3 regions of the Ruegeria sp. AD9 genome follow, and region 2 is predicted to be linked to each of the others. Evidence: riboswitches for the same ligand, from Rfam matches in the RefSeq annotation. Region 2 holds a riboswitch; each other region holds the start of a gene.

Region 1 (10,205 bases), on a different contig from region 2:
TATTGAGGAGGTTGAGGGATGATCGCGCAGGGCGGAAAATCCATCTACGGCGCGTCTGTCGGCATTCTGATGCTGGATGCCCGCTTTCCCCGCATTCCCGGCGATATGGGCAACGCGCAGACCTGGCCCTTTCCGGTTCACTACCGCATTGTTCGCGATGCCTCGCCGGATCGGGTGGTCCGGCGCAAAGCCGAAGGCATGCTCGACGTGTTCATCAACGCGGCGCAGGAGCTTGTCAAAGATGGTGTGGACGGGATTACCACCAATTGCGGGTTTCTGTCCCTGTTCCAAAAAGAACTGGCCCAGGCTGTGCCTGTTCCGGTGGCCACATCGTCCCTGATGCAGGTTGAAATGGTCAACCGCATCCTGCCGGCGGGAAAACGCGCCGGGGTTCTGACCATATCAGCCTCTACTCTGACCAAAGATCACTTGCTGGCCGCCAATGTTCCATTGGACACGCCTATCGGCACAACCGAAGGTGGGGCGGAGTTCACCCGCGCGATCCTTGGAAATGAGCTTGGCCTTGATGTGGAATTGGCCCGCAAAGACAATGTCGAAGCCGCAATGGCCCTGACATCGGAACACCCCGATATTGGCGCGATCGTGCTGGAATGCACGAATATGTGCCCCTACGCGCCCGATATTCAGCGCGCCACAGGGCTGCCCGTGTTTTCTATCGTGTCTTTCGTGACATGGTTTCAGGCCGGTCTTGTGCCGCCCACCTACTAGACAGGTGACACGGGCGCTCTGACTGACCCGCCCTAAGATGTCACAGGTTCAGGTCACCTTGTGCCGAGTTCCGGATCACCCGCTCGGCATTCGGAATGTCGTTTGAAAGCGCCCGCTCTCTTGCGGACTGTTTGCCCAGCCCAAACCCAACCCAACGGTCGGTGAGCCGGGTTTCCAGTGTAGCAAGATCGACGCCCAGAAACACCTTGAGCGCCCATAAGGGATGAAGGCCCACCCAGCCCGGTTCATCCAGCAAAAGGTAATTGCCTTCAACCAGAACGACCCGCTGATCAGGCGAGATCATTGATCGGGCAGCGATTGCCAGATCAAGCTTTCGGTCGAAGCCCGGAATTGCAACTTCATCTTCGGTGCGCAAACGCACAAGCAAGGCATGAAACCCGGCAAGATCAAAGGTTTCAGGCGCGCCCTTGCGGGGGAAAAGCCCACGTTCTTTCAGGATCGCGTTGTCAAAGTGAAAACCGTCCATTGGCACAAGCCCAGCTGACACGCCGCGCCGGTTCAGCTTGGCTGTGGCAAGGCTGGCAACGGTGCTTTTCCCGGATCCGGGCGGGCCGGCAATCGCGACAAGTTGCCGGTGTCGGGCCGGCGGCAGCGCCTCAACGGCATCGACGATGCTGTCGGCCAGAACGTCAGGGGCGGTGCCGCCACCGGTCATGCGGCCTGATCCTCGGGCGGTGCTTCCTTAGCCCCGGTCATAAACGCCACGGCGTCGGACATCGAATAGTCTTTGGGGTCAATCACACACAGGCGTTTTCCCAGCCGGTGCACGTGAATTCGGTCTGCGACTTCAAAAACATGGGGCATGTTGTGGCTGATCAGGATGATTGGGATGCCACGCGATTTCACATCCTGGATCAGTTCAAGGACCCTGCGGCTTTCTTTGACGCCCAGTGCTGCTGTCGGTTCGTCCAGAATAATGACCTTGGACCCGAACGCCGCCGCGCGTGCCACGGCGACCCCCTGACGTTGTCCACCCGACAGGGTTTCGACCGCCTGATTGATGTTCTGGATCGTCATCAGACCCAGTTCGCTCAGCTTTTCGCGGGCGAATTTTTCCATCGCCGGACGGTCAAGCATGCGAAGCCACGACCCGAGCGGTCCTTTGCGCCGAATTTCCCGCCCCATGAACATATTGTCCGCAATCGACAGGGCAGGGGACATGGCAAGCGTCTGGTAGACGGTTTCAATACCGGCTTCACGCGCATCGATCGGGGAATGGAAATTCACCTTTTGACCTTCCAGCCAAACATCGCCTTCGTCTGGCGTCACTGCGCCGGACACTGCCTTGATCAGCGTCGACTTGCCCGCGCCATTGTCGCCGATCACCGCCAGAATCTCACCCGGCATCAGATCGAAGTCGCAGTGATCCAGCGCAGTCACCTTGCCATAGCGTTTCACAAGGTTCCGTCCTTTGAGAATGGGTTCCATCAGGCTGCCACCTTTCTGATCCACTGGTCGACCGCGACCGCTGCGATGATAAGGATGCCGATCAGCAGGAACGTCCATTGTGCATCCGCGCCCAACAACCGCAGCCCAAGCGTAAAGACGCCCACGATCAGGGCACCGAACAGGGACCCCAGAATAGACCCGCGACCGCCAAACAGAGATATCCCCCCGATCACGACCGCCGTGATGCTTTCAATGTTGGCCAGCTGCCCCGAGGTTGGCGAAACCGACCCGATCCGACCAATCAGGGCCCAGCCCGCAAAGGCGCAGATCAGGCCGGACAGCATGTACACGGATATCAGCGTGCGGTGTACGTTGACACCGGACAGCTCTGCCGCTTCGGGGTCATCCCCGACGGCATAGACATGCCTGCCCCAGGCCGTGTGCCGCAGCGCGTATGCAAGGACGAGGATCAGCGCCAGCATGAAGACCACCCCGACGGTAAACACCGCTCCGCCCACGTTAAACTTGGCACCAAACAGTTGCAGGATGGCGGCGTGTTCCTCGATTTCCTGCGACCGGATCGTTTCGTTTTGTGAATAAAGAAAATTCGCCGCAAGAACGATCTGCCACATGCCAAGGGTGACGATGAAAGGTGGCAGCTTGATGCGACTGACCAGAAACCCGTTCAAGGCCCCGATTGCCGAGCCAACAGCAAGGCCGCACACAATCGCAACCGACGGCGGCATTCCATAGCGGAAGGTAAACTGCCCCATCACAACCGACGACATCACCATGATGGCCCCAACACTCAGGTCGATGCCTGCGGTCAGGATCACAAGGCTTTGTGCCGCGGCCACAATCCCGACGATCTGAACCTGCTGAAGGATCAATGTCAGCGCAAAGGGCGAAAAGAACTTGGGGCCTAATAAGACACCAAAGATGACGATGGCAGCGACAAGGACAATCAGCGGGACCAGCGACGGGTTCACATGCAGAAAATGCTGAACCGTCCCGACAAATCCGCGTTGGTGATCGTCAAACTCGGCGACTTGCTCCGGGCTGCCTTTTGCGGCGGTTTCGAAATCGTCAGCTTGTCGTGAAGAATCGGACATGGAACTTCCCCCAAAGCGTCAGGTTTATGACGACTTTAGCAAGGTTTCGGGCGTGTGGGTGGTTTTGATAAGTGGAAGGCCGCGTGGCGGCCTTCCACACGTTCAGCTTAACCCCAGCAGAGGTCCATGCCTTCCTGAACAGAGATGGACTCGACGCCGTCGGCGGCCTTATCCGTCACAAGCGCCACGCCAGTGTCAAAAAAGTCCTTACCGGGTGTGTTCTCGGGTTTCGTCCCTTCGTCCGCCCATTTCTTGACAGCCTCAACGCCCAGCGATGCCATCAGCAGCGGGTATTGCTGGGATGTTGCGCCGATGACCCCGTCCGCCACGTTCTGCACGCCGGGGCAGCCGCCATCGACGGAAACGATCAGCACGTCATTTTCGCGCCCGATAGCCTTAAGCGCCTCATAAGCACCCGCTGCCGCCGGTTCGTTGATGGTGTGCACCACGTTGATCGTCGGGTCTTTGGCCAGCAGGTTCTCCATCGCGCGGCGGCCGCCTTCTTCGTTGCCAGCGGTGACATCGCTGCCAACAAGGCGCGGGTCGTCTTCATCGCCAATCACGTTCGGATCGGCCAGATCAACACCAAACCCCTGCAAAAACCCCTGATTGCGAAGCACATCCACAGTGGGCTGGCTGACCGCAAGGTCCAACGTGGCGATTTTGGCGTCGTTTGCCGCATCTCCCAGAGTGGCTTTTGCCCATTGTCCGATCAGAAGCCCCGCAAGGAAATTGTCGGTGGCAAAGGTCGCGTCGGCCGAGTCGATAGGCTCAAGCGGGGTGTCCAGCGCAATCACCAGCAGCCCGGCATCGCGGGCCTGCTGCACCGCCGGAACGATAGACGACGTATCTGACGCGGTCAGCAGGATACCCTTTGCGCCATCCAGTATGCAGGTTTCGATGGCCTGAACCTGAGTTTCGTGGTCGCCGTCGACTTTGCCGGCAAAGGCCTTCAGCGTCATGCCAAGCTCTTCGGCTTTGGCTGTCGCGCCCTCTCTCATTTTGACAAAGAAAGGGTTGGTATCCGTCTTGGTGATCAGGCAAACGGTTTCACCTTCGGCCATTGCACTGCTTGCCATGGCCGTAACCGCCAGCGCCGTAGCGCCTGCAAGTTTCGCAAGTTTCATCGGTAGTCCTCCCAGTTTTCCCAATGCCCGTCAGGGCATACGTCTGATCGGGCGAAATCCGGCCCGATCGAACGTGAAAACCATCACAAGATTCGAATTTTGAGTCAATAAATAAATCACTCTTATTTATTATTGACAGAAAGGAAGGGTTTCAACATTGTCGTCACGAAGGGGATGGCCGTGTCTGCAAACAACTCTTTGGACAATACCGCTGGCGTACGCGAGCCAGACATGCGCGGCACCAATCAAAGCGGAATGCGGGCCCGAAATGAACGGCTTGTCCTGTCACTGGTCCGGCGCCATCAGGCCCTTGCAAAATCTGAGATCGCGCGGATGACCGGGCTGTCGGCACAGACGGTTTCGGTCATCATGCGCCAGTTGGAAACCGATGGGCTGCTTCTGCGGGGCGAACCGATCCGGGGAAAAGTCGGGCAGCCCTCGGTTCCCATGCGCCTGAATCCGGATGGCGCGTATTTCTTTGGGCTCAAAGTCGGGCGGCGCAGTACCGAGCTGGTGCTGACGGATTTCCTTGGCAATGTCAGGCACCGTGAGCGGCGGACTTATGATTTTCCGACGCCCGAGGCGACACTGAGCTTTTCCAAGGAAAGCCTCGACAAAGTGATGACGTCGCTGTCGCCCGAAGCGCGCGGCAGGATCGCGGGTCTTGGGATTGCGATGCCGTTCTACCTTTGGGACTGGGCGCAGACATTGCAGGTTCCGCAGGAGAAAATGGATCCGTGGCGTGACGCGGACCTGAAAGGCGCACTGGCCTCAAGCTATGACTTGCCGGTATTCCTACAGAACGACGCAACGGCCGCCTGCGGTGCCGAGCTGGTCTTTGGCCCGGCGGAAGGCCCACGAGATTTCCTGTATTTTTATGTGGGCTTCTTCATTGGGGGCGGGGTGGTTCTGAACGGCTCCATCTTTTCGGGGCGGGGAAATGCCGGTGCGCTTGGTCCATTGCCTGTGCCGGACGACGCAGGCGGAGTGAAACCGTTGATAGATGTCGCCAGTCTTTATGTACTGGAGCGCGCGACAGGTGAGAATGCCGCAACAGCCGGTTCAATTTGGGAAACGACACAGCATTGGGACGTACCGAAAACCCACCTTGAGAACTGGCTGAAACAAGCGGCGCACGGGATCGCCCATGCCACAGTCTCATCTTGCAGCCTGATCGACTTCGAATGTGTCAAGATTGATGGCTGGATGCCCGCAGGCATTAAGGCGCGGCTGGTGGAACTGGTTGAGGTCGAACTATCCGACCTGAACCTGACCGGGCTGGAACGGCCTTTGGTGTTGGCGGGGACGGCAGGCCCGGATGCCCGCTCATTGGGGGCGGCCAGTTTGCCATTGTCGGAAAGATACCTGCTCGAAGGGTAGGTTCATCCCTGAAAACCCCGACCTTTATCCAAAGCGGATCCGCCGGAAAAAGGGCATTGCCCGCTAAACTTTTTGACAGCCAGCGCAATTGATCGTTGACGGACGCCGAAGAAGTCTGGCAAGCCGCTCGGCATGTTCGGTTCCGGGGCGTGCTCTGGAATCAAAAGGGAATGCGGTGCGGGCTTTGGCCTAATTCCGCAACTGCACCCGCAACTGTAAGCGGCGAGCAGGGCTGAAGTGCCACTGGAGTTAATCCGGGAAGGCCAGCCCAACGCTTTGACCCGCAAGTCAGGATACCTGCCGGACATGTGCCTTTGACAAGGGCACTCCTAATCGGCGACGGGATGTGCGTCGGAGCAGGATGCTTGAAAAAGCAGCTTAGCTTGGACGTCCCCGCAGTCAAAACGCATCTCGTACCGGGGTTGGTACGAAGGGACAAGGACGACTATTGATGACCAAGCTGCTTTCTGCAGCCGCTGTGGCGATGGCGCTTCCAGCGATGGCAAATGCGCATTTCCTGCTGGAATACACCTCTGACACCATGATCGACGCACCGGGGAATGTTCCGGTCAAGCTGATCTTCTGGCATCCGTTCTCGAACGGGCATGTCATGGATCTGGACAAGCCGCAGGAATTCTACGTGATCCACAACGGTCAGAAAACCGACCTGCTGGACACTCTGGAACCCGTGCGTTTCACCGGTGGGGAAAACGAAGGCGCGGCATTCAAGGGTTATGTTCCGGTCAAACGGTCGGGCGACTATGTGCTGGTGACAGTTCCCCAGCCCTATTACGAGGGGTCTGAGGATATCTATATCCAGCAGATCGCCAAGGCATTCCTGAACCGCAACGAATTGCCGACCGACTGGATGAACCCGGTGGGCTTGCCGGTTGAGATCATCCCGCTCAACAAACCGACCAACATCATCGCGGGTTCGACCTTTACGGGTCGGGTTATGGCAGAAGGCCAACCGGTTGCGGGTGCCGAGATCGAGATCGAGTACATGGCCGCAGAACCGGACATGGAAAGCACGGCTGCTTCGGCCCCGACCGTCTCGCCGTTGCCGGGTGGTGCATTGGTCGCAACTTCGGATGATAACGGGTATTTCACATTCGGCGTTCCAAAAGCCGGATATTGGGGTTTTGCAGCGCTCGGCGCCGGTCCCGTGACCGAACACAATGGCAAAGAACTCAGCCAGGACGCGGTCATCTGGATCCGCGCCTGGGATTTGGAGTAACCGTAGATGCATATCGTTGACGGAGCCTTGTCCAACCCGGTCGTGATCGGCGGTGCCGTCGCTGCGGCGGGTGGAATTGCCATGGGCCTCAGGTCGCTGGATCTTGATCGCATCCCCACTGCGGGGGTGCTGTCAGCCAGCTTTTTCGTGGCATCGCTGATCCATGTTCCTATTGGTCCGTCGTCGGTGCACCTGATCCTCAACGGTATGGCCGGGCTTTTGCTGGGGTGGGCCGCATTCCCGGCCCTGTTCGTCGGGCTTTTGCTGCAAGCCGTCTTCTTTGGCTTTGGCGGGTTGACGGTATTGGGGATCAACACCCTGAACATCGCGTTGCCCGCGGTTCTGGACGGACTGATCTTTAGCCGCCTGATCGCCCACGGCTCACCTCTGCAAGGTGCGATATGGGGCGGGGTTGGCGGTGCCTTTGCCATTGCCGCCACAACCGGCATGGTTGCGTTTTCACTGGCCTTGTCCGGAGATGCCTTCCTGCCTGCGGCCAAGCTTGTTTTCTTTGCACATATTCCTGTCATGGCGATTGAGGCGATCCTGACCGGGTTCGCGGTTTTGCTGGCGCGCAAGGTCAAGCCCGAGCTGTTTGTCAAACGAGCGGTCGCATGAGGTATCTGGCAATCATTCTGGCGCTGTGCTGTGCACCCCTACCTGCCTTGGCGCATAAGGTCATAGCCGGAGTGTTTAAATCCGGTGACGCCATCGAAGGCGAAATCGGCTTTTCCAACGGCGACATGGCAAGCGATACCGAGGTCATCGTCAACGGCCCGGACGGAGCCGAGCTGGGCCGTATCGTAACAGATGCAGACGGGTTTTTTATCTACACGCCAAACGCGCCGGTGGCCCATACATTCTTTGCAAACCTTGGTGCCGGACATGTGGCCGAGGTCACCATGCCCGCTGCGGATGTCGCCCGGATCATGGGCGTTGAAGCGGAACCTGATACCCCGCCAACAAACGCACCTGCCCAGACAGCGGCGGTGCTCAGCACTGAACAACAACAGGTCATTGCCAGGGCCGTGCGGGATGAGCTGCGCCCGCTGCGTCGGGAAATCGCGGCTTACCGCGAACAAAATGATCTGCAAACTGTTCTGGGTGGGATCGGATATATTGTCGGTCTGTTTGGTCTGGGCTTCTACTTTGCGGCACGCCGCAAGCTGGCGGCCTGATGGCGCATGTTCTGGGACAACAGGAAAGCACGCTGGTCAAAGCGGGCGCGCAGCGGCGCGGCGCGATCAACCCGCTTGATCCTAGGATGCGGATCGTTATGGCGGTTGTCTTCGCGGTGGTGACAGTGGCGGTGTCCTCGCTGACAGCGCTGTGCGCGGCTCTGGCGGTGTCCCTTTCGCTTCTTGCCGCGTCGCGTCTGCCCTGGCGGAAGACATTGAAACGCATGGCCATGATGGACGGGTTCATCCTGTTCATGCTGGTGTTGTTGCCATTCTCCATGCCCGGCGACCCGATGTTTACGCTCTGGGGGTTTCCCGCAAGCTGGCAGGGCTTCTGGAAAGCGGTCGAGATCGCCTTGACGGCCAACGCGGTCATCCTGTCCCTTATGGTGCTGGTCGGCACGATGGAGCCGGTCACGCTTGGCCACGCCCTGCACCGCCTGCGCTGCCCCGAAAAGCTGGTTCACCTTTTGATGTTCACCATCCGATATATCGAGGTTCTGCGGGAAGAATACCTGCGCCTGCGCGCGGCCATGAAAGTGCGCGGCTTTCGCCCGGCAACAAACTGGCACACCTATCGCAGCTTTGGCTATCTCGTGGGCATGATGCTGGTGCGCGCGATCGAAAGATCCGAACGCATTCTTGATGCGATGAAGTGCAGGGGGTTTTCAGGCCGTATGCTGCTGCTTCAGGACTTTGCCCTGACCCGAAGGGACATCGTTTTTGCCGCAGGTCTTGGTGCCCTTTGCGCGGGTCTGATCATACTGGATTTGGCATGACACTGATTGCGCTTGAAGAAATCTGCTTTGCCTACGCCGGTCTGCCACCCGTTCTTGACGGTGCCAGCCTCAGCCTGTCCGCTGGTCAACGCCTGTCGCTGACGGGCCCGAACGGGGCAGGAAAATCGACCTTGCTGCGCATTACGCTTGGCTTGCAGCGCGCACAGTCCGGCACGGTCAGGATCTTTGGTCAGCAAAGGGTGCATGAGGCTGATTTTCACGACGTGCGCCGCCGGGTGGGCCTTGTGTTTCAGGATGCGGATGATCAGTTGTTCTGCCCGACCGTCGCCGAGGATATCGCCTTTGGCCCGCTCAACCTGGGCAGAACACGCGACGAAGCACTTGCCATCGTTGAAAGCGTGTTGGGTGATCTGGACCTGATGCATCTGAAGAACCGCATCACCCACAATTTGTCAGGGGGTGAAAAACGGCTGGTTACGCTGGCGACCGTTCTGGCGATGGAGCCCGAGGTTCTGCTGCTTGATGAACCCACCAACGCGCTGGACCCACGGAACGAGGCCCGGCTGCTGGAAATCCTCCGGGCATTGCCGCAAGCGATCCTTCTTGTCAGCCATTCCCCGGCCTTCCGAGCCGAACTGGCACCGGATGCGCTGGATTTGCGAGACGGAAAACTGGTTGCTGTCTGACAGGACCAATACGTGTTCAGCTGTTCCGCTTTCGGCTCATAAGCCCATATCTGACTGCCCATGCGCGAAACGATAGGCGTCTGCGACGGTCCTGTTTCACCGGGTGTTTCGACGGCGCGCCACCTTTTCGGTTGAACTCGAAAACGTCGATGATGCGCTCGGCGCAACCGCAGGCTTCGCCCATGCCAACTTTGGCAAAGTAGAATTTTTCGAAACGTTCCGGGTTTCGCATGGCACCCCTCCTGTTCAAGCGTAACTCCAAAAGCCAAGTGCCGCCAAATCACTTTGTTGCGGATGCAGAGGGGGTCCTATGGCGCGGCGAATGCGCTTCCCGTCCAGACATTGTCCAATTGATTGAAAACCGGCGAGGTGATGAGCATCTCGGCAGGGTACAGCAATTGCAGCTCATCCGCGAACCGCGTGACGCCGGGTACAAGCCCGGTGATGTTTTGCCACGCGGCCCAGCTGCCGGGATCGGACAGGCTGGTGGGATTGCCGGGATCAGCCGCCTGGTGCCAACCGGCCGCATTCAGGATCGGTGAAAGGGCAAAGCGCGCATCGTTGCTGTCAACCTCGGAACAGGCAGCAGCATCGCATTCCCAGCTT
Region 2 (10,205 bases):
TGGACGAGCCTGACAGCGTGCCTTTTCCTTTGGCGCAGGTTGTCGTGTCCCGGGGTCCTTTTGCAGAAGCCGATGACCGCGCATTGATGCAGCAACACAGGACGCAACTTGTGGTGTCCAAGAACGCGGGCGGCTTGGGCGCGCGTGCCAAGCTGGACGCAGCGCGGGCGCTGGGCCTGCCAGTGCTTATGATCGAGCGCCCTGTTCTGCCAAAGCGGACCGAGCTTTCGACTGTCGCACAGGTGCTGGACTGGGTGTCTCATCCCTGATCCTCGACCGGGGTGAAGCGTGGCGTATAGACGATCGGCGTGCCTTTGCGTTCGATGACTCGGGTGCGCGACGAACCGACAATAACCACGGTCTGCATATCCGCCATCTCGGGCGTGGCCTCGGCCAGGGTAGAAACCCGGATCACCTCATCCGCTCGTGACACGGCGCGCGCAAACAGGATCACCCGCTCGGGCTCGCATTCTTCGCGCAGGATTTCCAGTGTCTTTACAAAGCCTTCCGGGCGAGACTTCGAGCGGGGATTATAGAAGGCCATCGAAAAATCGGCCTGCGCAGCCAAGCGCAAGCGTTTTTCGATCAGCGTCCAAGGCTTTAGGTTGTCGCTAAGGTTGATGGCGCAGAAATCATGCCCCATCGGAGCGCCCGCGCGGGCAGATGCGGCCAGCATCGCGGTGATCCCCGGCAGCACATCTATCTGAATGTCACGCCATTCTGTTGGGCCATTCTCCAACGCTTCGAACACAGCGGCAGCCATTGCAAACACACCGGGATCGCCCGAGGACACAACAACCACCCGCCTGCCTTCGACGGCCATTTGCAGCGCGTGTTGCGAGCGGTCGATTTCAACCCGGTTATCACTGGCGTGCAGGGTCAGGCCGGGTCGGTCGGCCACGCGGGCCACATAAGGGATGTAGCCCACCACATCGGTGGCGTCGGCCAAAGCCGCTGTAACCTCGGGGGTGACCAGCGCCTCGTCCCCCGGACCAAGGCCTGCGATCTTGACCCATCCGCTCATGGTCGGCGCCCCTGACCATGAACAACGATGATCGAGAAATACGGGGTAATCTTCTCGCAGGCCTCAGACAATTTTGTCACCGTCTGATTCGGCATTTGCGCGTATTCGACAATCCATGCGCGGTCATACAGACCAGAGGTTTTCAGCGCGCGTTTCACCTTGTCGATGTTCCGCCCGATTTTCATCACGACCAAGGCATCTGTCTGCGCCATGCGTTCAGCCAGAACTTTCTCGGGCAGGGTGCCGACCAGCACGGTCAGCACATCGTCCCCCCAGGTGATCGGATCGCCCGTGGCCGTCCACGCACCGGACATACCCGTGATGGCTGGCACAACTTCAACCGGAGCTTCGTCACGCAACCGATTGTAAAGATGCATGAACGAGCCGTAAAAAAACGGATCACCCTCGCACAGGACCACCACATCCTCACCCTGTGCCGACAGCGTCTTCAGGTGTGCTGTGCACTCTTCATAGAACGCGGCCAGCAACTCGTTATAACGCGGATCAGTGACCGGGATTTCGGTGGTCACCGGGTATTCCATCGGGAATTCAATCGCGCCTTCGGGGATCATCCCGTTGACGATTTTGCGGGCCTGACCGCTGCGACCCGGTTTGCGAAAGAATGCCACGTGTTTGGCGTTGCGTAGAAGGCGATCGGCCCGGACACTCATCAGATCAGGGTCACCGGGGCCAAGGCCCACGCCGTATATGGTACCCATTTTCATTCCGCCCGGCTTGCGATGGCGTTGATGGCTGCAACGGTGATGGCGCTGCCACCCAGACGGCCTTTGACAATGCAGGAGGGGACGGGTTGCGCCTGCCACAACGCGTCTTTGGATTCCATCGCTCCGACAAATCCGACCGGGCAGCCGATGATCGCTGCAGGGCGCGGGCAATCCGGGTCTTCCAGCATGTTCAGCAAGTGAAACAGCGCGGTGGGCGCGTTTCCAATGGCGACCAGAGCACCTTCCAGATGCGGACGCCAGAGTTCCAGCGCAGCGGCAGAACGGGTGTTGCTCATCTCGGCGGCCAGAGGGCGCACGCGTTCGTCATGGAGGGTGCAGATCACCTGGTTGTCGGCAGGCAGACGGAAGCGGGTCACACCTTCGCTGACCATGCGCGCGTCACACAGGATCGCCGCGCCGTTTTCCAGCGCCGTGCGTGCGGCCTGCACAAATCCGGGTGAGAAATGTACAAACTCCTCCAGCCCGACCATGCCGGCGGCGTGGATCATCCGAACGGCGACCTGCTCTTCATCGGTATCAAAGCGGGCCAGATCAGCCTCGGACCGGATGGTGGCAAAGCTTTCCTTGTAGATCGCCGCGCCATCGGTTTCGTATGTATAGGGCATCAGGTGAAGTCCATGGTCATGAGTGTTTCGGGGGCGAGCCCGCGTTGGCAGGGCTCATCCCCTGCGCGGCCCTGTTTGACAAGATCAAATCGCCCGTTGTTGCCGACCACTGTGATCTCGGCCGGGCCCATATGGGCGCATCCTTTGGCGCAGCCCGAGACATGCAGGCGACCGGGAATGCGCCGGGCCAATGCACGGGCGATGTCGCGGGTTTCCACCTGCGCTTGCGGGCAGAACGGCGCGCCGGGGCAGGCGTCGGTTGTCATCATCGGATCGGCTCCGTCCATGACGAAATCCGGGGAGGGTATCGCCGCCCCGCCTTCCAGCAGGATCAGCCGCCACGGGGTGACACGCAGGGCAGAAGCGCCGCTGGCTTCAACCAGTTCACAAAGCTTGCGCGCAGGCAGCGAGCCGAATGCCGCGCCGTAGAGAGAACCCAGTTCACAGGGGCCGGGTTGCAGTTTTTCACCGATAGGACCGGGGGCAAATCCCTGCCAATCCTGTGGCAGCGCGTAGGCGACCCGCGCCATGCGGCGTGTCTCGGCCGTATAGGTCTGGGCAAACCAACGGGCCAGCGCGATCACGTGGTCGATGGCGTCGCCTTCGGCCACACACCGCCCGGTTTTGCAGCCGTCGGCGCGCAGGATCAGACCGTCAGCACCCAGTTCCAGACGAATATCTGCGGAATCCGAGGCCAACAGGCGCGTCGGGCCTGTATCTATGGCAAAACCGAACTTAGCGGGCAGAGCAGGCAGTTCCGCCAGTCGATCGATCAATTCCTGCGTCAGCCGCGCGGTCAAATCGCCCGCCTGATAGAGCGGAGTGACCAGAATATTGCGGCGTACTTCGATGCCGGGTTCCGCATCAAGCAAGTCCAGCGCCGCAAGCTCCACAAGCAACGGCTGGTGGTCGCGCTCATCCACGCCGCGCAGCTGCAGGTTGGCACGATTGGTCAGGTCAATGGTGCCGTTGCCGAACTGTTCAGCCAGTTCGCACAAGCCAATAGCCTGCCTGGCATTCAGTCGCGCCAGACGCGGACGGACCCGCACGACCAGCCCGTCGCCTGACATCATCGGGCGATGCGCGCCGGGACACCAGCCTTGAACGATAGGTGCACTCATCTCAAACCCTCCAAATCGGCCCGGATCGAATTCCGGCGCGTGTTCCAAAGCCCCGCTTCCAGCAATGCACGGAACCTGTCTTGCATGGCCTGATGGGCCTTCGGGTTGGTCTCTTGTAGAAAGGTATCAACGGCCTCATTACCCAATGTGGCTTCGTGATAGAGATCAAACAGATGCGGAGCGACAGTGCCGGACAGATGCGCGAAAGAGGCCATGTGATCCAGCGTCGCAGCAATCTCGGCGGCGCCGCGAAAACCATGGCGCTGCATCCCCGCAATCCAGCCGGGGTTGGCAGCGCGGGCATGAACGACGCGGCTGATTTCTTCCGGCAGAGTCCGGGCGCGCGGATTATCTGGGTTGGTGTTGTCCAGATGGTAAAGCTGAGCGGTGCCCCCAGCGACCTTTTTGGCGGCGGCAAAACCGGCTTCATGCGTGGCATAGTCGTTGGCCAGCAGCAGGTCAGTTTCCGTCAGATCCTGGAGGTGAACAAAACTGTCGGCATTGGCGACACGATCCGTGATTCCCGCTTTGTCCTGCGCGATGTGTTCACCTTCCAGCGCGTACGAGCTGGCCTCAAGCCATGCCTCCCCGGCTTGGGCGCGCGCCTCGTCCGTATAGGTCTCGGACAGATGGGTCATGTTCAGGCCGTAACTGCCGGGTGCCGGGCCAAACACCCGCGTAGCCGGGGCGTGACCGGCATAGGGGTTCCAGTCGGTCGCTTCATCACGCTCTGACAAAGCCCGAACCGCCTGACCATAAAGGGCTGACAATGTGGGGAACACATCGCGAAACAAGCCCGAAACCCGCAGGGTGACGTCCAGACGCGGGCGGCTCAGGTCGGTGATGGGTAAAACTTCGATACCCGAAACCCGCTCGGATCCCTTGTCCCAAACCGGCTTTACACCCAGCAGGTGCAGGGCCATGGCGAATTCTTCGCCCGCAGTGCGCATGGTGGCCGATCCCCACAGATCGACAATCAGCCCTTTCGGGTAATCACCTTCCTCCTGCAAGTGCCGCCGTACCAGTTCCTCGGCCAGTTTCACGCCTTGCGTGTAAGCTGCGCGGGTGGGCACAGATCGCGGATCGGTGGTGTAAAGGTTTCGCCCGGTCGGCAGCACGTCAAAGCGGCCCCGATAGGGCGAGCCGGACGGGCCAGCCTCGATCCTCTTGCCGGCCAGCGCATTGATCAGGGCCTTGCGTTCGGCATGGGCGGATGGGGCTGGGTCGAAACTGCCGGTCACGTCCGGTACACGCCCATAGACGTGCAGCCCGTCGCCGAACTGACTTTCTTTGATATCGCAGACAAAGCGGTCAATGCGCGTGATTGCTTCGGCGGTGCTGGTGGCCTGATCCAGACCCAGATCGTTCTCCAGTCCAATGGCCTGTGCTTCTTCCCGGATATCTTCCTGCAGCCGGTCGCGGCGTCTGGGGTCAAGACCGTCCGCGTTTGAAAATTCGTCCAGCAGGGCTTCCAGCCGCACCATCCGGTCAGGCGTTCCGCTTTCTTTCATGGGAGGCGGGATGTGGCCCAGGGTCACCGCGCCGATCCGGCGTTTGGCCTGCGCGGCCTCGCCCGGGTCGTTGACGATGAACGGGTAGATCACCGGCAGGTCACGGATCAGCGCCTCGGGCCAGCAGTTTGCCGACAGGGCGACTGATTTTCCGGGCAGCCATTCCAGCGTGCCATGCGCACCGATATGGATCAGCGCATCCGTTCCTAGACCTTTGCGCAGCCACAAATAGAAGGCGACATAGCTATGGCGCGGGGTGCGCGAAAGGTCGTGATAGTCGTCATCGCGCAGCTCGGGTGTTCCGCGTTCTGGTTGCAGTGCGACCAGCGCCTTGCCGCGTCGCAAAGCAGTGAATTGAAACGCGTCATGAGCGAAAATTGGGTCTTGCTCGGGATCGCCCCATACGGTGTGCAGATCGGTGCGCAGGGTCTCGGGCAATTCAGCGAGTGCACTCAGATAATCCTCAAGCGGCCACGATACCCGGGCGTCCAAGAGTGTGTCGGCAATCGGTTCGGCAGCCGTGATGTCGTAGCCTTCACCGTGAAGATCAGACAGCATCGCTTCGGCTGAGGCCAACGCGTCGAGACCGACCGCATGGGCCATCTGCCAATCTTTGCCGGGATAGGTGGACAGGACCAACGCGGGGATCTGGTCTGCCTTGGGTTTATCATTCAGAGCAAGCCAGCCAGATACCCGGTCGATGATCGCCTCGATTCGGTCCGGCTCGGCCCGATGCGCAAAACGCGAGTATTCCAGATGCGGATCGCGCTTGCCCGGCTCTTTGAAAGAGGCAATGCCTGCTGATATTCGCCCGTCCACTTCAGGCAATACCACATGCATGGCGAGGTCGGCGGGTGACAGGCCGCGTTCGGCCTCGGCCCAAGCCTTGCGTCGCGAGGTGGCGAGGGCGACCTGAAACACCGGCACATCCGCCGCGTCCAGAGGCGACGTGCCAGACGCGCCCTTACCCGAGAATGAAGTGGCGTTGATGATGGCCGATGGTCTCAGGGCAACGACCTGTTCCCTGAGCCAGTTGGCAGCGGCCGGGGCCTTGAGCGACGGGGCGAACAAACCCACCGCCTGGAGCCCGCGGGCGCGCAGGCTGCGGATCAGGGCCGCGACCGGGGCTGTGTCTGCTGATGTCAGATAAGCGCGGTAGAAGGTTACGAGAATGCGTTTCGCATCGTTCTCGAACGCGGAATCCACCGGGATGACACCCTGTTCCGGGCACCACGCACCGCATTCGGGCAGGGTTTTCGCGCCCATCACCGGCCCGGCATAAAGCCCTGCTGCTAACGCCATCTGGGCCAATGCGGCCTGCGCGGCGACTTCTCCGCCGGTATCACACAGATGTGCCAGCCGCCGCAGGGTCGAGAGGGGCAGGGTCGAATACTCATCCAACCGAGTGTCTTCGCGCCCATCCGCCGGTAGAACGGCCAGCGCGATGCCTTTGGCCTGCGCCAGTGCCAGAACCTGTTGCAACCCGTAAGACCAATAGGGCACGCCACCGATCAGACGGATCAGGATGCCCTTTGCGCCTTCAAGTGTCTGTTCAACATAGGTGTCGACGGACAGGGGGTGTTTCAATGCAGCAAGATTGGCCAGCCGCATCGTGGGCATCCGCCCCTCAGGCCCGCCGCCGCGATGCCAGCCCGCCGCGAAAGCGCCCAGGTCACTGTCGGAAAAGGACAGCACAACCAGATCGGCCGGGCTTTGGCCCAGATCGGTTGGGGTCTCGGTTTCCTCGAGCCCGTGGCTTTCGCGAAAGACGACGTGCATGACTTACTCGGCAACCTCGGTCACACCCACTAGGATATCACGGATCTCAGCCTCTTTGATGTCGTCATGTTCGGCAATGACGACCAGGCGCGAGCGGCGCTCTTCACCGGGCTCCCACGGGCGGTCGTATTGGTGACGAACCCGTGCGCCGACAGCCTGAACCAGCAGGCGCATCGGTTTGCCAGTGACGGCGGCATAGCCTTTGACGCGCAGGATATTCAGCTCAGTTGCCAGACGTTCAATCCTGGCAACCAGTTCCGCCGGGTCGGTCTGTTCCGGCAATTCGACGATGATGCTTTCGAAATCGTCATGCTCATGATCGTGATGGCCATCGTGATGTGACGGGCGCGCGTCCATGTCATCTTCGGCGGCAGCCTCAAGGCCAAGCACGACACGTACGTCGACGACCCCCTCGGCAACCTCGACGACGGGAAGCGGGCGCGGCGCCTCAGCGGCGATGATCTGTTTAGCTTTCGCGACACCTTCGGGACCTGCCAGATCGGGCTTGGTCAGCAGGATGATATCCGCGCACGAGATCTGATCCTCGAACACCTCGGACAAGGGTGTTTCGTGGTCGATCGAGTCATCAGCCAGCCGTTGGGCATCCACCGCTTCAACGTTCGGAGCAAAGCGACCGGCGGCCACGGCCTCGGCATCGGCCAGCGCAATAACGCCATCAACGGTAATTTTCGAACGGATATCAGGCCAATCAAACGCTTTCAGCAGCGGTTTGGGCAGTGCAAGGCCGGATGTTTCGATCAAAATGTGATCCGGGCGCGGTTCCAGCGCCATCAGCGCCTCGATGGTCGGGATGAAATCGTCGGCCACGGTGCAGCAGATGCAGCCGTTTGCCAGTTCCATGATGTTTTCCGCAGGGCATTCCGGAATCGCGCAGGACTTCAGGATGTCGCCATCAACACCCACATCGCCAAACTCGTTAACAACAATCGCAAGGCGCTTGCCCTGCGGGTTCTGCATCAGATGGCGCACCAGCGTGGTTTTGCCCGAGCCCAGAAAGCCGGTGATCACAGTGACGGGGAGTTTTTCAAGGTTCGACATGATCTCAGGCTCCAATCGGGGGAATGCGCGAGGCGCAGTTTTTGCGGAAATGTTCAGGACGGTCGCGCCATTTCACCAGACCATCGCCTGTGGCCAGATACTTAGTCGCGCCATCGATGATGACATCGACGTGATCGATTTCGTTCAGATTCTCGTAAACAAAGGTCCAGCGATCCGGCCCGCCCCGAAGCACGATGGAACAGCCCTGATCGCAGTTCGAAAGGCATTCGACCGGTTTCAGAATGATGCCATCCGGCAGGACAGCCTGTTCCAGGGCCTTGTGCAACAATGTGCCGGGTCGCTCAGCGTCATCCTCGACGGGCAGACCCCGGCGGCAAGTCGTGCAGACCAGTAGCTCTACCGGTGCGTTCTCGCTCATGTCTCTCATCCCCCCAAATCCTCTTCGCGGGGGACGGGGTTTCATGCGGGCACCACGTCTGCACATGGACCCGACACCGGAACACCCCGCCCGGTTTCAACTTCGGGTGTTGGCAGGTCTCCCGGCTTGCGGATGCCAGAGCGGTCGCTCTGTCGGATGTCCCGCCTTCCCGGCACAGGCCAGTGGCATTGGGCATCCTCTCCGGTCACGGTCGCGGGGGCGGCTGCGCTTGGCGGATGAACCGTTGACGCATTCCCTTTTCATCGGCTGTCGCCGACACCAACGAAAGGGACATGCGGCACCGCTGACCCGCTTGTCAAGCGGTTCGCGCGCAACAAATAAGCCAAGGAGAAAAAAGCGACCTGTAGGCGTCGTTCGGCGGCATGAAGAATGTGTTCGGTATGTGGTCGCATGACGGGAAAACGACGAACTTGGAGATGCGTCATATGAAAGTGGGATTTATCGGTCTGGGTAACGTAGGCGGAAAGCTTTCGGGATCCCTTTTGCGCAACGGCATTGATCTGACTGTGCATGACCTGAACGCGGATCTGGTGGCCGAGTTTGTCGCCAAAGGTGCAAAGGCGGCTGAGGGGCCCGCCCAGTTGATGCGCGATTGCGATGCGGTGATCACCTGTCTGCCGTCTCCGGCAGCATCAGACGCAGTCATGCAGGAGATGTTGCCCGACGTGGGCCCCGGCAAGATCTGGATGGAGATGTCGACCACGGACGAGGCCGAAGTCAAACGCTTGGGAGCCGAAGTCATATCGCGCGGCGGTGCGGCCGTCGATTGCCCGGTTTCTGGCGGGTGCCACCGTGCCGCGACAGGCAATATCTCGATCTTTGCGGGCTGTGACCGGGAAACGTTTGAACGAATTCTGCCGTTCCTGACGACAATGGGTCGTCGGGTTTTGCACACCGGCGAACTGGGCTCGGCCTCGGTGCTGAAAGTGATGACCAATTATCTTGCCACCGCCAACCTGATCACCTGCGCCGAAGCACTGGTTACGGCAAAGGCTGCGGGGATGGATCTGAACACGACCTATGAGGCGATCAAAATCTCGTCCGGCACGTCCTTCGTGCACGAAACCGAAAGTCAGGTCATCTTGAACGGGTCGCGCGATATTTCCTTCACCATGGATCTGGTGAAGAAGGATATCGGTCTGTTTCAGGAGGTCGCCGACCGCGCCGGGGTGCCGCTGGAAATAAACCCGGTGATGATCAACATCTTTAACGATGGTATCGCACGCTATGGCGAACGCGAGCTTTCACCAAATATTATCAAGCGGCTGGAAGAGGCAACCGGCCTGGATATCACCGCCCCGGGCTTCCCTGCCGAAATGACGGATGATGAGCCGGAGGAGCCGGGATACGAGGTTGTGCCACAAGGGCGCGCCTGAACGTAAAGCACATACCAGACAAAATCTCGCCCCTTGAACGAGCAGGGGTAGGCAGGTGTTCCGAAAAACACGCCATATCTGGCCCGCAATTCGACAGAATCGCGGGCCTTGAACGTCTTGAAATACCGAGCGTCGCACGCGTGTACTGCGGGGTTAGGTCAGCGATTTGGATGTTGTTGGAGGCGAGTACCGGAATCGAACCGGTGTACACGGATTTGCAATCCAGAGAGAGCGTAAGCGAAAACAACGGCTTAAGGGTGCAAAACACCCCCAGACAAAAAGTGAACAAAAAGCGAAAGTTTCAAAGCCAAATTCGCCGGTTCAAAACGAAAAAGGCCCCGTCACAGCGGCAACTGTGAACCGGGGCCAAATAGAAAAAGCCTGTCAGCTTTCGCAGCACATTAGCATGAGCCAGTGCCGTACCGCAAACGCTCAGTCGGCTCTTTCGTGGCCTCTGACTGGCGAGGTGGTCCAATGAGCTGGCGTATCGCAAATGAGTGCGCTGAGCGCCGCTTTGGCAGCGCCGCGCGCAAGCAGATCATCATGTTCCTGGCGGATAAGGCGAGCGATGACGGTTCGGGTAT
Region 3 (10,205 bases), on a different contig from region 2:
CAGCCAGCCGACAAACGCCTCGGCCTTGGTAACTTCTTCCACGTTTTCCATGTCGATCAGCAGCAGCGTATGAAAATTGCCGTCCCCCACATGGCCCACGATGGGGGCCAACAAGCCGAGGCCGGCAGCCTTCTTCTGCGTCTCGGTCACACACTCGGCCAGGCGCGAGATCGGTACGCAGACATCGGTTGAAATACCCCGCGCACCGGGGCGCAATTGCAGACACGCCCAATACATATCGTGCCGCGCCTGCCAAAGTTTGTTCCGTTCTTCGGTGGTCGAAGTTGCTGCAAAATCCGTGCCACCAAATTCCTCGGCGATCTGACCAAAGGTTTCAGCCTGCTCTACCGCACTGCTTTCCGAGCCGTGAAATTCCAGCAACAACAACGGTGTATCCGGCAGACTCAGCCCGGAATAGGCGTTGGCGGCCTGAACCGACAACTCGTCCAGCAACTCGATCCGGGCAACCGGGATGCCGTACTGAATTGTCATCATCACCGCACGGCACGCGGCGTCGACGGTCGGAAAGGAACACCGGGCCGAACTGATCGCTTCGGGGATACCCTGCAACCGCAATGTCAGCTCGGTGATGATTCCCAACGTGCCTTCGGCCCCGATCAGAAGACGGGCCAGATCATAGCCGGCTGAAGATTTCTTGGCCCGGTGCCCGGTACGAATGATCTGACCGTCTGGCATTACGGCTTCAAGGCTGAGAACGTTGTCTTTCATCGTCCCATAGCGCACTGCATTGGTGCCCGACGCGCGGGTAGCAGCCATCCCACCCAGCGACGCATTCGCCCCGGGATCAATCGGAAAGAACAGGCCCAGATCGCGCAAGTGTTTATTCAACGCTTCGCGCGAGACACCGGGCTGCACGACACAATCCAGATCCTCGGCATGAACTGCAAGCACACTGTCCATCTGTGTCAGATCGACCGAGATTCCCCCCGCCGGCGCATTTACATGCCCTTCCAGCGATGTTCCTGTTCCGAACGGGATCACTGGCACCCGGTGCGCCGCACAAGTTTTGACGATGTCCGAAACCTCTTGCGTCGAATGCGGGAAAACCACGGCATCGGGGCTTTGGTTTTCGATCCAGGTCGTGGTGTGCCCGTGTTGTTCACGGACAGCGGCACCCGTTTGCAACCTGTCGCCAAAGCGCTGCTTGAGAATGCCTATTACGGTTTCAATACCAGCTTCATTCCTTGGTAATGCGGTTGCCTGTACCATTGTCATCCTCCCCAGCCCCAAAAACGTTTTGGGCCTTTCAGCCTATGACTAAAAGGCCCGTTAAAAGCAGGCAATCCCCACAAATACCGAGGGCCTATTCGCCCAGCGCAATCCCTTCGCGGCGCGGGTCGGCACCACCGCTCAGCCTGTCACCGATTTCGATGGCGTGCAGCCCCGAAGTCAGGTCGCGTGCGTTGACTTCGAAACCCAGCTGAGCAAGCGCGTCTGTAAAACCTTCTGCCGAAGTCGCAGCCTCGACATCATATGTTCCGAACCGGTTGACCAGATGAGGTAGGGAAACCGCTTGCTGCACATCCATTCCCCAATCGGCCCAGGCGATGATGGACTTGGCGACATAGCCGATAATCCGGCTGCCGCCCGGAGACCCGATAGCCAGAACCGGCTCACCATCCTGCAACACGATAGTCGGGCTCATGGATGAGCGCGGACGCTTGCCGGGCTCCAGCCGGTTGGCAATCGGCACACCGTCGCTGTGTGTCTTGAACGAGAAATCCGTAAGCTCGTTGTTCAGCAGGAACCCGTTTGTCATCAGGCGCGACCCAAAACCATTCTCGATCGTCGTCGTCATCGACAACACATTGCCATAGCTGTCCACGATCGAGATATGCGAGGTTGACGGCAGTTCCAGCGACACGTCGTCCGCCCAAATCAAAGCATGGTCAAATTCCGGTTTACCCGGTGCGACCTCGGACAAGGCCACTTCGCTTTCCAGCAAAGCCGCCCGCTGGGACAAGTAACCCGGATCAACCAGCCCCTTGGTGGGCATGGGTATGAAATCGCTATCTGCCATGTACCGCCCACGATCCGCAAAGGCGAGGCGCGAAGCATCGCCGATCAGGCGCCATGCCTCGGCACTTTCGGCGCCCATTGCTGCAAGATCATAGCTGTTCAACATCCCCAGAATCTGCCCGACGGTCAGGGCACCCGACGACGGCGGGCCCATGCCGCAAACCTCGTAGGCGCGGTAATCGGCACAGACCGGTTTACGTTCGATCACCTGGTAGAGCGCCAGATCCACCCCCGCAAGAACGCCGGGATTTCCGGGGGCGTTTCGGACTGTTCGCACAATATCCGCAGCGACCTCACCTCCGTAAAACCCCGCAGCGCCATCGCTGGCCAGCACGCGCAATGTTTCGGCATAATCCGGGTTCATCAAGCGCTGTCCCTGCTGCAACGGCTGACCATCAGGCAGGAAATATGCGGCTGTTTCCGGAAACCGCGACAAGCGTTCGGAATCGTCTGCAACAAGGCTGGCAAGTCGCGGGGACACCAGAAACCCTTCATCCGCCAATCGGATGCCATCGGCAAACAACCCGGGCCAGGACGCGCGCCCCCATCTTCGATGCGCCTCTTCCAGCAGTGCAGGCGTACCCGGTGTACCCACCGACAATCCGCCCACCACCGCATCGAAGAATTTCAGCGGTTCGCCGTTTTCGTCCTGAAAGAGCGTCGGGGTTGCGGCAAGCGGTGCTGTTTCGCGGCCGTCCAGCGTCGTCATTTGCCCGCTGGCCGCGTCGTACCAAACCAGAAACGCACCCCCGCCCAGACCAGAGGATTGCGGCTCGACCAGCCCCAGCACGACCTGCACAGCCACCATCGCATCCGCGGCAGACCCGCCCGCGCGCAGCACTTTGGCCCCGGCCTCCACCGCCAGCGGATTGGCCGCAGCTATCATCCAGTTTTCGGATGTGACCGGAACTCCCTCAAGCTTGGCTTCGAGGGCTGCAATAACCTCATCGGTCATCGCCTGAACCTGCCCCTCTGTCGCGCCCTCAGGGGCGACGGCGTCGGCTGTTTCCTGCGCGAACCCCGGTGTCGAAATAGTAAGTGCGGTAGTAAGCAGCAGTGCTGAAACATGTCTCATCTGTTCTAACCCTCCAATACAATCTTTATTTTCAATCCTGTAAGGATTTTGCCCCCTCTGCAACGATCAGGCATGGTAGCGTGTTATCACAGCGAAGTTTCGCCATATCCGCTATGGTTCGGTTTCTTCGGCGCGACGATCCTGATCATAGCGGGTCATTCCGGTGAATTCGGGCAGCCACGCCTCGCGCCGTGTGGTCCAGCATTCATATGTCGGTGTGAATTGGTCAGGCGCGTCAAGGCTCCCCAAATACACTTCGACTTCGGCACCGCTTCGGGCAAATACCGGAGATCCGCAATCCGGGCAAAAGTACCGGTCAGAATAACCTTTCACATTGCCGGTGATCTTAACCGCATCCGCCGGGAAAATGGCTGCCGCATAAAACAACGCGCCATGGTGTTTGCGGCAGTCCAGACAATGGCAAATCCCGACGCGAAGAGGACGGCCCGAAGCCTTGATGCGCAGATTTCCACAGCGGCATCCCCCTTCAAACAAATCCATCCATGATCCTTTCCGACGCGTCAGAGCATCGCAGGCACAACCTGATCCGGTGGGCGGTGGCCATCTTCGAAGGTTTTGATGTTGATGATGACCTTTTCACCCATCTCAACCCGCCCCTCCAGCGTGGCCGACCCCATATGCGGCAGTAGAACCACGTTGGGCAATTGCCGCAAGCGCGGGTTCACACTGGTTCCCTGTTCGTAGACATCCAGCCCCGCGCCCGCAATTTCCCCCGTACGGATCATCCGGGTCAAAGCGTTCTCGTCAATAACCTCACCCCGCGAAGTATTCACGATCACTGCCGAGGGTTTCATTAGCTTCAGGCGGCGCGCGTTCATCAGGTGGAAGGTCGACGGCGTCGATGGACAGTTGATCGATATCACATCCATACGCGCCACCATCTGATCCAGGCTTTCCCAATAGGTCGCCTCCAGTTCTTGCTCAATCTCTGGGCGCAATCGGCGGCGGTTGTGATAATGGATCTGCATACCAAACGCCTTGGCGCGGCGGGCCACGGCCTGTCCGATCCGGCCCATACCCAGAATTCCCAGTCGCCGCCCGCCAATGCGACCACCCAGAAACGCGGTGGGTGCCCACCCGGTCCAGTCGCCTTGCTGCATGACGCTCAACCCTTCGGGAATGCGCCGTGTCACAGCGAGAATCAGGGCCATGGTCATATCTGCCGTGTCGTCGGTCAGCACGCCGGGCGTGTTGGACACCAATATGCCGCGCTGCCGCGCCGTCGCCACATCGATATTGTCGACACCAGCCCCGTAATTGGCGATCAGCCGCAGCTTTTCACCCGCCTGACCCAATAGCCCGCCATCAATGGTATCGGTCACCGTGGGCACCAGCACATCGGCATCCTGCACCGCTGCTACTAATTCCTCACGCGTCATTGGGGTGTCGTCGTCGCGCAGGCGCACGTCAAACAATTCGCTTAACCGGGTTTCTACTGCCTCAGGCAACCGTCGCGTAACAACAACACTTAAACGTTCTCTTGGCACCTCGGCTCTCCCACTGCTTTGCAAACGGACGCGCGCCATGGCATCGTGGCGCAGGATAAGGCGGGGCACAAGAACCCCAATGGCATTGAGTCGACCTTTTTTCAAAACCGGATCAACAGGCATAAGAGCGGGCAGTCAGTGAGTGGCATTCTACCTGTAAAACGCCAATCTCTGGCGGCAGTTTCCGTATTTCTGGTCATGTTCGGTGTCTGTGCCGCACATGCCGAGGTCAAACGCGGTTCGGTCACCAACCTACCCCTGCCCCGCTATGTTTCGATGAAGGCAGCCGAAGGCAACGTGCGACGCGGACCATCCCTAACCCACCGAATCGACTGGGTATTCAAACGGCGCGGCATGCCGCTGCAGGTCACCGCCGAATACGGAAACTGGCGCAAGGTTCAGGACCGCGACGGCGCGGGTGGCTGGGTTCACTATGCCTTGTTGTCTGGCGTTCGAACGGTGCTGATCGAATCCGAGATGCTGCCTGTTTATGCCCGCCCCGATCCAGCCTCGCCCGTGAACGCTCATTTCGAGACCGGAGTAGTGGCGCGCCTTGGAACCTGTTCGCAGGACTGGTGCCGGATCACCGCTGGCGGATACCGTGGCTGGACATTGAAATCGAACCTTTGGGGCGTCGATCCTTCCGAAATTCGGGAATAGGCGAAAGACGAATTCCGGTATCCGCGGTTGCGCATCGCCCTGAAAAAGCGCGACAAGGTGTTTGAGTTACCGGCCCAATCGCCGCTTAACTCGACCTAAATGGAGGACGCTATGCGCGCAGTCACTTATTCAGCCTTCGGAGACGCTGTCGATGTCTTGCGTATACAGGATATTCCCCTGATCCAGCCTGAACCAGGTGAAGTCACGGTCGAGTTGTCCTATTCCGGCGTAAACCCCTCGGATATCAAGGCCCGTGCGGGAACCCGGCCGGGTGTCACGGAACCCCCGTTTCCGCTGATCGTTCCGCACAGCGACGGGGCTGGAGTCATCACAGCGGTTGGTGATGGAGTACCCGCGGCGCGGATTGGCCGGCGCGTGTGGATTTGGAACGGGCAATGGCAGCGCGCATTTGGTACAGCTGCCAGCCACATCACCCTGCCCGAATCTCAGGCTGTCGAACTGCCCGAGACAGTGTCACTTGAAACCGGGGCAATTCTTGGAATTCCGGGCCTAACCGCAAGCCATGCGGTGTTCTCGGGCGGCGCACCGGGCGGGCAAACCATATTGATCCATGGCGGGGCGGGCACCGTCGGGTATCTGGCTGTGCAGCTTGCCAAATGGGCCGGAGCCAAAGTGATCGCAACGGCCAGCGCCCGCAACTTTGACCGGGTCAAGGCAGCTGGTGCGGATGTCGTGCTCGACTACACCGGTGAACACCTTTCGGATCAGATCCTCGATGCAAATGATGGGCATGCAATCGGTCGAATCGTCGATGTCGAATTTGGACAGAACCTTGCCACCAACATTGCCGTCATCGCCGAAAACGGCCGTATCAACGCATATGGATCTGCCCGGAATATGACACCTGTCTTTCCCTTTGGACCCATGATGTTCAAGGCCGTGACGCTCGAAGCGGTTCTGATCTACCTGCTGCCCGCGGACTTGCGCGCCACCGCAATAAAGACATTACACAAGGCACTGACTGATGGCGCACTGATCTGCCCCGTTCACAAGGTCTTTACGTTGGAAGAATGCGCTGCGGCCCATGCGCTGGTACAAGAAGGCAACCGTACCGGAGCGGTGTTGATCGATACCAAATGAGGGGCCTTCAAAAAAAATTTACGGCGCTCGCTTTTTTTGCAAAACGCTCTTGAACCCTGCCATCAACAATCGTAGATAGCCGCTCACCGTTGGGGTGTAGCCAAGTGGTAAGGCAGCGGTTTTTGGTACCGTGTATCGTAGGTTCGAATCCTACCACCCCAGCCATGATTTTCCTATATATCACACACCGACGTCCTCGGGGCGGATTGTAGCGCCTTCTCAGCGGCTTGTCTGACGTCAGCACCATGTTGAGACGCGCAGGTTCATGCCCTTGGGAGAAAATGGGAAAGACCCCCGAGTTTTTTCTTGCCGCAGAGTAAGTGTTAAGGTACCCGCGTTTTACCGGTCCCGATGTGGCTAAGAGGGAATCCGAGGTGCCTTTTGGTGCCAACCGGAACTGCCCCCGCAACTGTAGGCGGCGAGCGCTGTCCATTCCGTCACTGGGCCATTTCGGTCTGGGAAGACAGGACAGACAAAGACCCGTCAGTCAGGAGACCTGCCGGTATGAAACCGAAACACACCGGGCGGGGTTGTCCGGGGAGGTTGCCGAAGAAACGCGCCGGGCGGGCTATGTACCACTCTGCGCTCACAGCAGGCAGAAAAGCGTCTGTTGCTTCGGTAAATGCCCATTCACCCGTTCTCTGGTCATTGACACATGGAGATCGATTGTCATGTTTCTACGCACTGGCCTGATTGGCCTTTCCTTGCTGGCTACCAGCGCTGCCGCCGAAGGAAACTTTCCCTTAACCATCGAAAACTGCGGTCACTCGGTCACGTTTGACGCGCCAGTGACGTCGTCAGTCACGGTCGGCCAAGCCGCGACCGAGGTGCTTTATGCTCTGGGTCTGGGCGAGCAGGTTCTTGGAACCTCGGTCTGGTTCAACGAGGTGCTGCCTGAATATGCCGAGGTGAATGCCAAGGTAGAGCGTCTGGCAGACAATGATCCCAGCTTTGAAAGCGTTGTTGCCAAGCGGCCGGGACTGGTCGCAGCGCAATATGAATGGCATGTCGGACCCGAGGGCATCGTCGCCACGCGTGAGCAATTTCACGAACTGGGTATTCCAACTTACGTGATGCCTGCGGATTGCGTCGGCAAAGACAATACGGTCGGCGGTGATGGCACCCGCCTGCAAGCGTTCTCGACCGATACGCTGTATCAGGGTATCGAAGAACTGGCGGCAGCCTTTGATGTGTCCGAACGCGGCACGGACCTGGTTGCCGAGTACAAGGCCCGTGAAGCCGCAGCCGTCGCCAAGGCGCAAGCCGTGAAGCTGGACGATGTGTCCGCCGTATTCTGGTTTTCCTCTCCTGAAATGGAAAGCGATCCGTTTGTGGCCGGGCAGAAGGGCGCACCGGGATACATGATGAGCACATTGGGCATCCGCAACGTCGTCGAGACGGATGAAGAATGGCCAACAGTGGGCTGGGAAACCATTGCCAAGGCCAATCCGACGGTGATCGTGATTGCCAAGATGGACCGCCGTCGCTTTGCTGCGGACGACTACCTGAAAAAGCTGGAGTTCCTGCGCGCTGATCCGGTGACCAGCCAGATGGATGCGGTCAAGAATGACCGGATTGTCGTTATGGATGCGCAGGCCATGGACGCCACCATCCGCGCAATCCCGGCACTGGAGGATCTGGCCGAGAAGCTGGATACCATCGGAAACAACTTGTGAACGAGGTCGCCGCAATCTTTCGGCAGGGTTTCAAGGCCGCGTGCCTAACTGTGCCACTGTTGATTGCGGCGGTCCTTGCGGGCGCGATGATCGGGGAAACCTCGTTGTCGCCCGATTTGGTTCTCTCCGTTCTGGTCAACAAGCTGGCCGGAGCGGACCTGCCCGTCGACCCAATTGATCAGGGTATTATCTGGAGCTACCGGATTCCTCGCGCTCTGGTCGCTGCGTCCTGCGGTGCCGGTCTGGCTGTCGCAGGGGTCGTGTTGCAGGCATTGCTGCGAAACCCGTTGGCTGACCCTTATATTTTGGGCATTTCTGCCGGGGCCTCGACGGGTGCCGTGGCTGTTACCATCGCTGGTTTGGGCGGGGGAGCTTTGTCGCTGTCTTTTGGCGCGTTCAATGGCGCGCTTTTGGCTTTCGGTTTTGTCGCGTTGCTGGCCCGAGCCTCCGGCGCAGGCGGCGGGCGGGCTGCGACGGCGCAAATCGTTTTGGCGGGAATTGCCGGGTCTCAGTTGTTCAATGCGCTAACGGCCTTCATCATCGCCAAATCCGCCAATGCCGATCAGGCGCGCGGGATCATGTTCTGGCTGATGGGAAACCTCAGTGGCGTGCGCTGGCCGGATGTATATCTGGCCATTCCGGTGGCCCTTGCCGGCTGGCTTATTTGCCGCTTTCACGCCAGAGCTTTGGACGCATTTATTTTCGGCACTGATTCAGCGGCCTCGCTGGGCATACCGGTGCGGCGGGTGCAGGCAACCCTGATCTTCGCCACCGCGCTGACAACAGCGGTCATGGTTTCGATCGTCGGGTCCATCGGCTTTGTCGGGCTGGTCATCCCTCATGCTGCCCGGTTCCTTGTAGGACCGGGGCATCGCAGGCTTATCCCAACGGCCGCCTTGATCGGAGCGGTCTTCCTGATCGGCGCCGATATAGTGTCGCGCATCATCATCCCGGGTCAGGTTCTGCCGATTGGGGTGGTTACCGCCCTGATCGGTGCGCCTGCCTTTGCCGTAATTCTGGTGCGCGGCCAGAGGAACGCCCAATGAAGATCGAGGCGCAAAACCTGACATTTTCGGTTCGCGGCAAGACTTTGCTGTCAGACGTATCGTTTGTCGTGGAGCCCGGCGAAACACTGGCTTTGGTCGGACCCAACGGTTCGGGCAAATCAACTCTGATGCGCCTGTTGGCGGGTTTGGCACGTCCGGTTTCGGGAAAAGTCGTCATAGCGGGCCATCCCGTTTCGCATTTGTCGCGCAGACAGATTGCCCAACGGATTGCCATTGTTGAACAACAGGCTGATACAGCCGAACGCGTAACTGCACGGTCCGTGGTCGAGCTGGGCCGCACGCCCTGGCTGTCGGCCTTACGGCCCTGGCGCGCCGAAGATACCAGACAAGTCGACAAAGCTCTGCAAACTGTGGAAATGGCCGATATGGCACACAGAGAATGGGCAACATTGTCTGGAGGAGAGCGCCAGCGGTTGCACATCGCGCGTGCATTGGCGCAGCAACCGGGCCTTTTGCTTTTGGACGAACCGACCAACCATCTGGACATACATCACCAACTGTCGATCCTGGACTGTGTTCGAATTCTAAAAGTGACAACGGTGATGGCACTGCACGATTTGAATCAGGCAATGGCCTGTGATCGCGTGGCTGTTTTATCAAAAGGACAGCTGGTTTCTCTTGGCCCGCCTGAACAAGCCTTGTCTTTGCAAACCGTTTCAGAAGTTTTCGGTGTCAAAGCACAGTGGGGGTATAGTGCCGGCGGGACGGAACGGTTTCTGTCCTATCATCTGGACTGACGGATCCCGATCGCTTCTGGTCGCACAGGATATCAGCGTCGTCAGCGCGCCATACCAGATAAGTACAATCTACGGCCTCGAAGGCGTATTCCGACGGCGAGCAAGCTTGATCTGGGTTTCCTCACAAACTGCAAAATTGCTCGTCGAATGCTGTCTTGATTCTAACAGAAATAGGATTCGTTCGTTTTCTTGCCTTCCAAGATGATCGGCAGGCGCGTCGTCCGAGCGTCGGTCGACCAAACCCTTGTGGTGTGTTCACTACTTGTTTTGAACCGTGAATCAGATTCCTTTCGGAAACCACTGGGACCTGACCCAAATCTCGAAACGCCATCAGCTTGAAC

Evidence for each region. A riboswitch is a leader RNA that binds a small molecule or an ion and turns the genes downstream of it on or off. The one in region 2 is predicted to bind cobalamin.
Region 1: another riboswitch for cobalamin. It lies ahead of ACR0AM_RS20070 (DUF4198 domain-containing protein); the one in region 2 lies ahead of ACR0AM_RS02685 (DUF1636 family protein).
Region 3: another riboswitch for cobalamin. It lies ahead of ACR0AM_RS03930 (ABC transporter substrate-binding protein); the one in region 2 lies ahead of ACR0AM_RS02685 (DUF1636 family protein).

Annotation. Positions count from the first base shown of each region.
Region 1 covers NZ_JBQFZP010000024.1:10,306-20,510, forward strand. Annotated here, with positions in the region: gene ACR0AM_RS20035 (GntR family transcriptional regulator) at 1-22, shown strand, start outside; gene ACR0AM_RS20040 (aspartate/glutamate racemase family protein) at 19-729, shown strand; gene ACR0AM_RS20045 (nucleoside/nucleotide kinase family protein) at 770-1,405, opposite strand; gene ACR0AM_RS20050 (ATP-binding cassette domain-containing protein) at 1,402-2,178, opposite strand; gene ACR0AM_RS20055 (ABC transporter permease) at 2,178-3,251, opposite strand; gene ACR0AM_RS20060 (substrate-binding domain-containing protein) at 3,359-4,378, opposite strand; gene ACR0AM_RS20065 (ROK family transcriptional regulator) at 4,553-5,758, shown strand; cobalamin riboswitch at 5,879-6,077, shown strand; gene ACR0AM_RS20070 (DUF4198 domain-containing protein) at 6,210-6,995, shown strand; gene cbiM (cobalt transporter CbiM) at 7,002-7,613, shown strand; gene ACR0AM_RS20080 (cobalt ABC transporter permease) at 7,610-8,173, shown strand; gene cbiQ (cobalt ECF transporter T component CbiQ) at 8,173-8,952, shown strand; gene ACR0AM_RS20090 (energy-coupling factor ABC transporter ATP-binding protein) at 8,949-9,599, shown strand; gene ACR0AM_RS20095 (hypothetical protein) at 9,616-9,831, opposite strand; gene ACR0AM_RS20100 (hypothetical protein) at 9,908-10,205, opposite strand, start outside.
Region 2 covers NZ_JBQFZP010000001.1:544,173-554,377, reverse strand. Annotated here, with positions in the region: gene ACR0AM_RS02720 (cobalt-precorrin-6A reductase) at 1-269, shown strand, start outside; gene cobJ (precorrin-3B C(17)-methyltransferase) at 260-1,024, opposite strand; gene ACR0AM_RS02710 (precorrin-2 C(20)-methyltransferase) at 1,021-1,749, opposite strand; gene ACR0AM_RS02705 (precorrin-8X methylmutase) at 1,746-2,375, opposite strand; gene ACR0AM_RS02700 (cobalamin biosynthesis protein CobG) at 2,375-3,496, opposite strand; gene cobN (cobaltochelatase subunit CobN) at 3,493-6,786, opposite strand; gene cobW (cobalamin biosynthesis protein CobW) at 6,790-7,845, opposite strand; gene ACR0AM_RS02685 (DUF1636 family protein) at 7,850-8,224, opposite strand; cobalamin riboswitch at 8,319-8,523, opposite strand; gene ACR0AM_RS02680 (NAD(P)-dependent oxidoreductase) at 8,626-9,621, shown strand; gene ACR0AM_RS02675 (hypothetical protein) at 10,096-10,205, shown strand, end outside.
Region 3 covers NZ_JBQFZP010000002.1:185,035-195,239, reverse strand. Annotated here, with positions in the region: gene ACR0AM_RS03965 (FAD-binding oxidoreductase) at 1-1,230, opposite strand, end outside; gene ggt (gamma-glutamyltransferase) at 1,325-3,115, opposite strand; gene ACR0AM_RS03955 (GFA family protein) at 3,227-3,616, opposite strand; gene ACR0AM_RS03950 (2-hydroxyacid dehydrogenase) at 3,637-4,623, opposite strand; gene ACR0AM_RS03945 (SH3 domain-containing protein) at 4,822-5,283, shown strand; gene ACR0AM_RS03940 (NADPH:quinone reductase) at 5,395-6,384, shown strand; tRNA gene ACR0AM_RS03935 (tRNA-Gln) at 6,475-6,549, shown strand; cobalamin riboswitch at 6,711-6,902, shown strand; gene ACR0AM_RS03930 (ABC transporter substrate-binding protein) at 7,056-8,060, shown strand; gene ACR0AM_RS03925 (FecCD family ABC transporter permease) at 8,057-9,106, shown strand; partial or broken gene ACR0AM_RS03920 (ABC transporter ATP-binding protein) at 9,103-9,613, shown strand.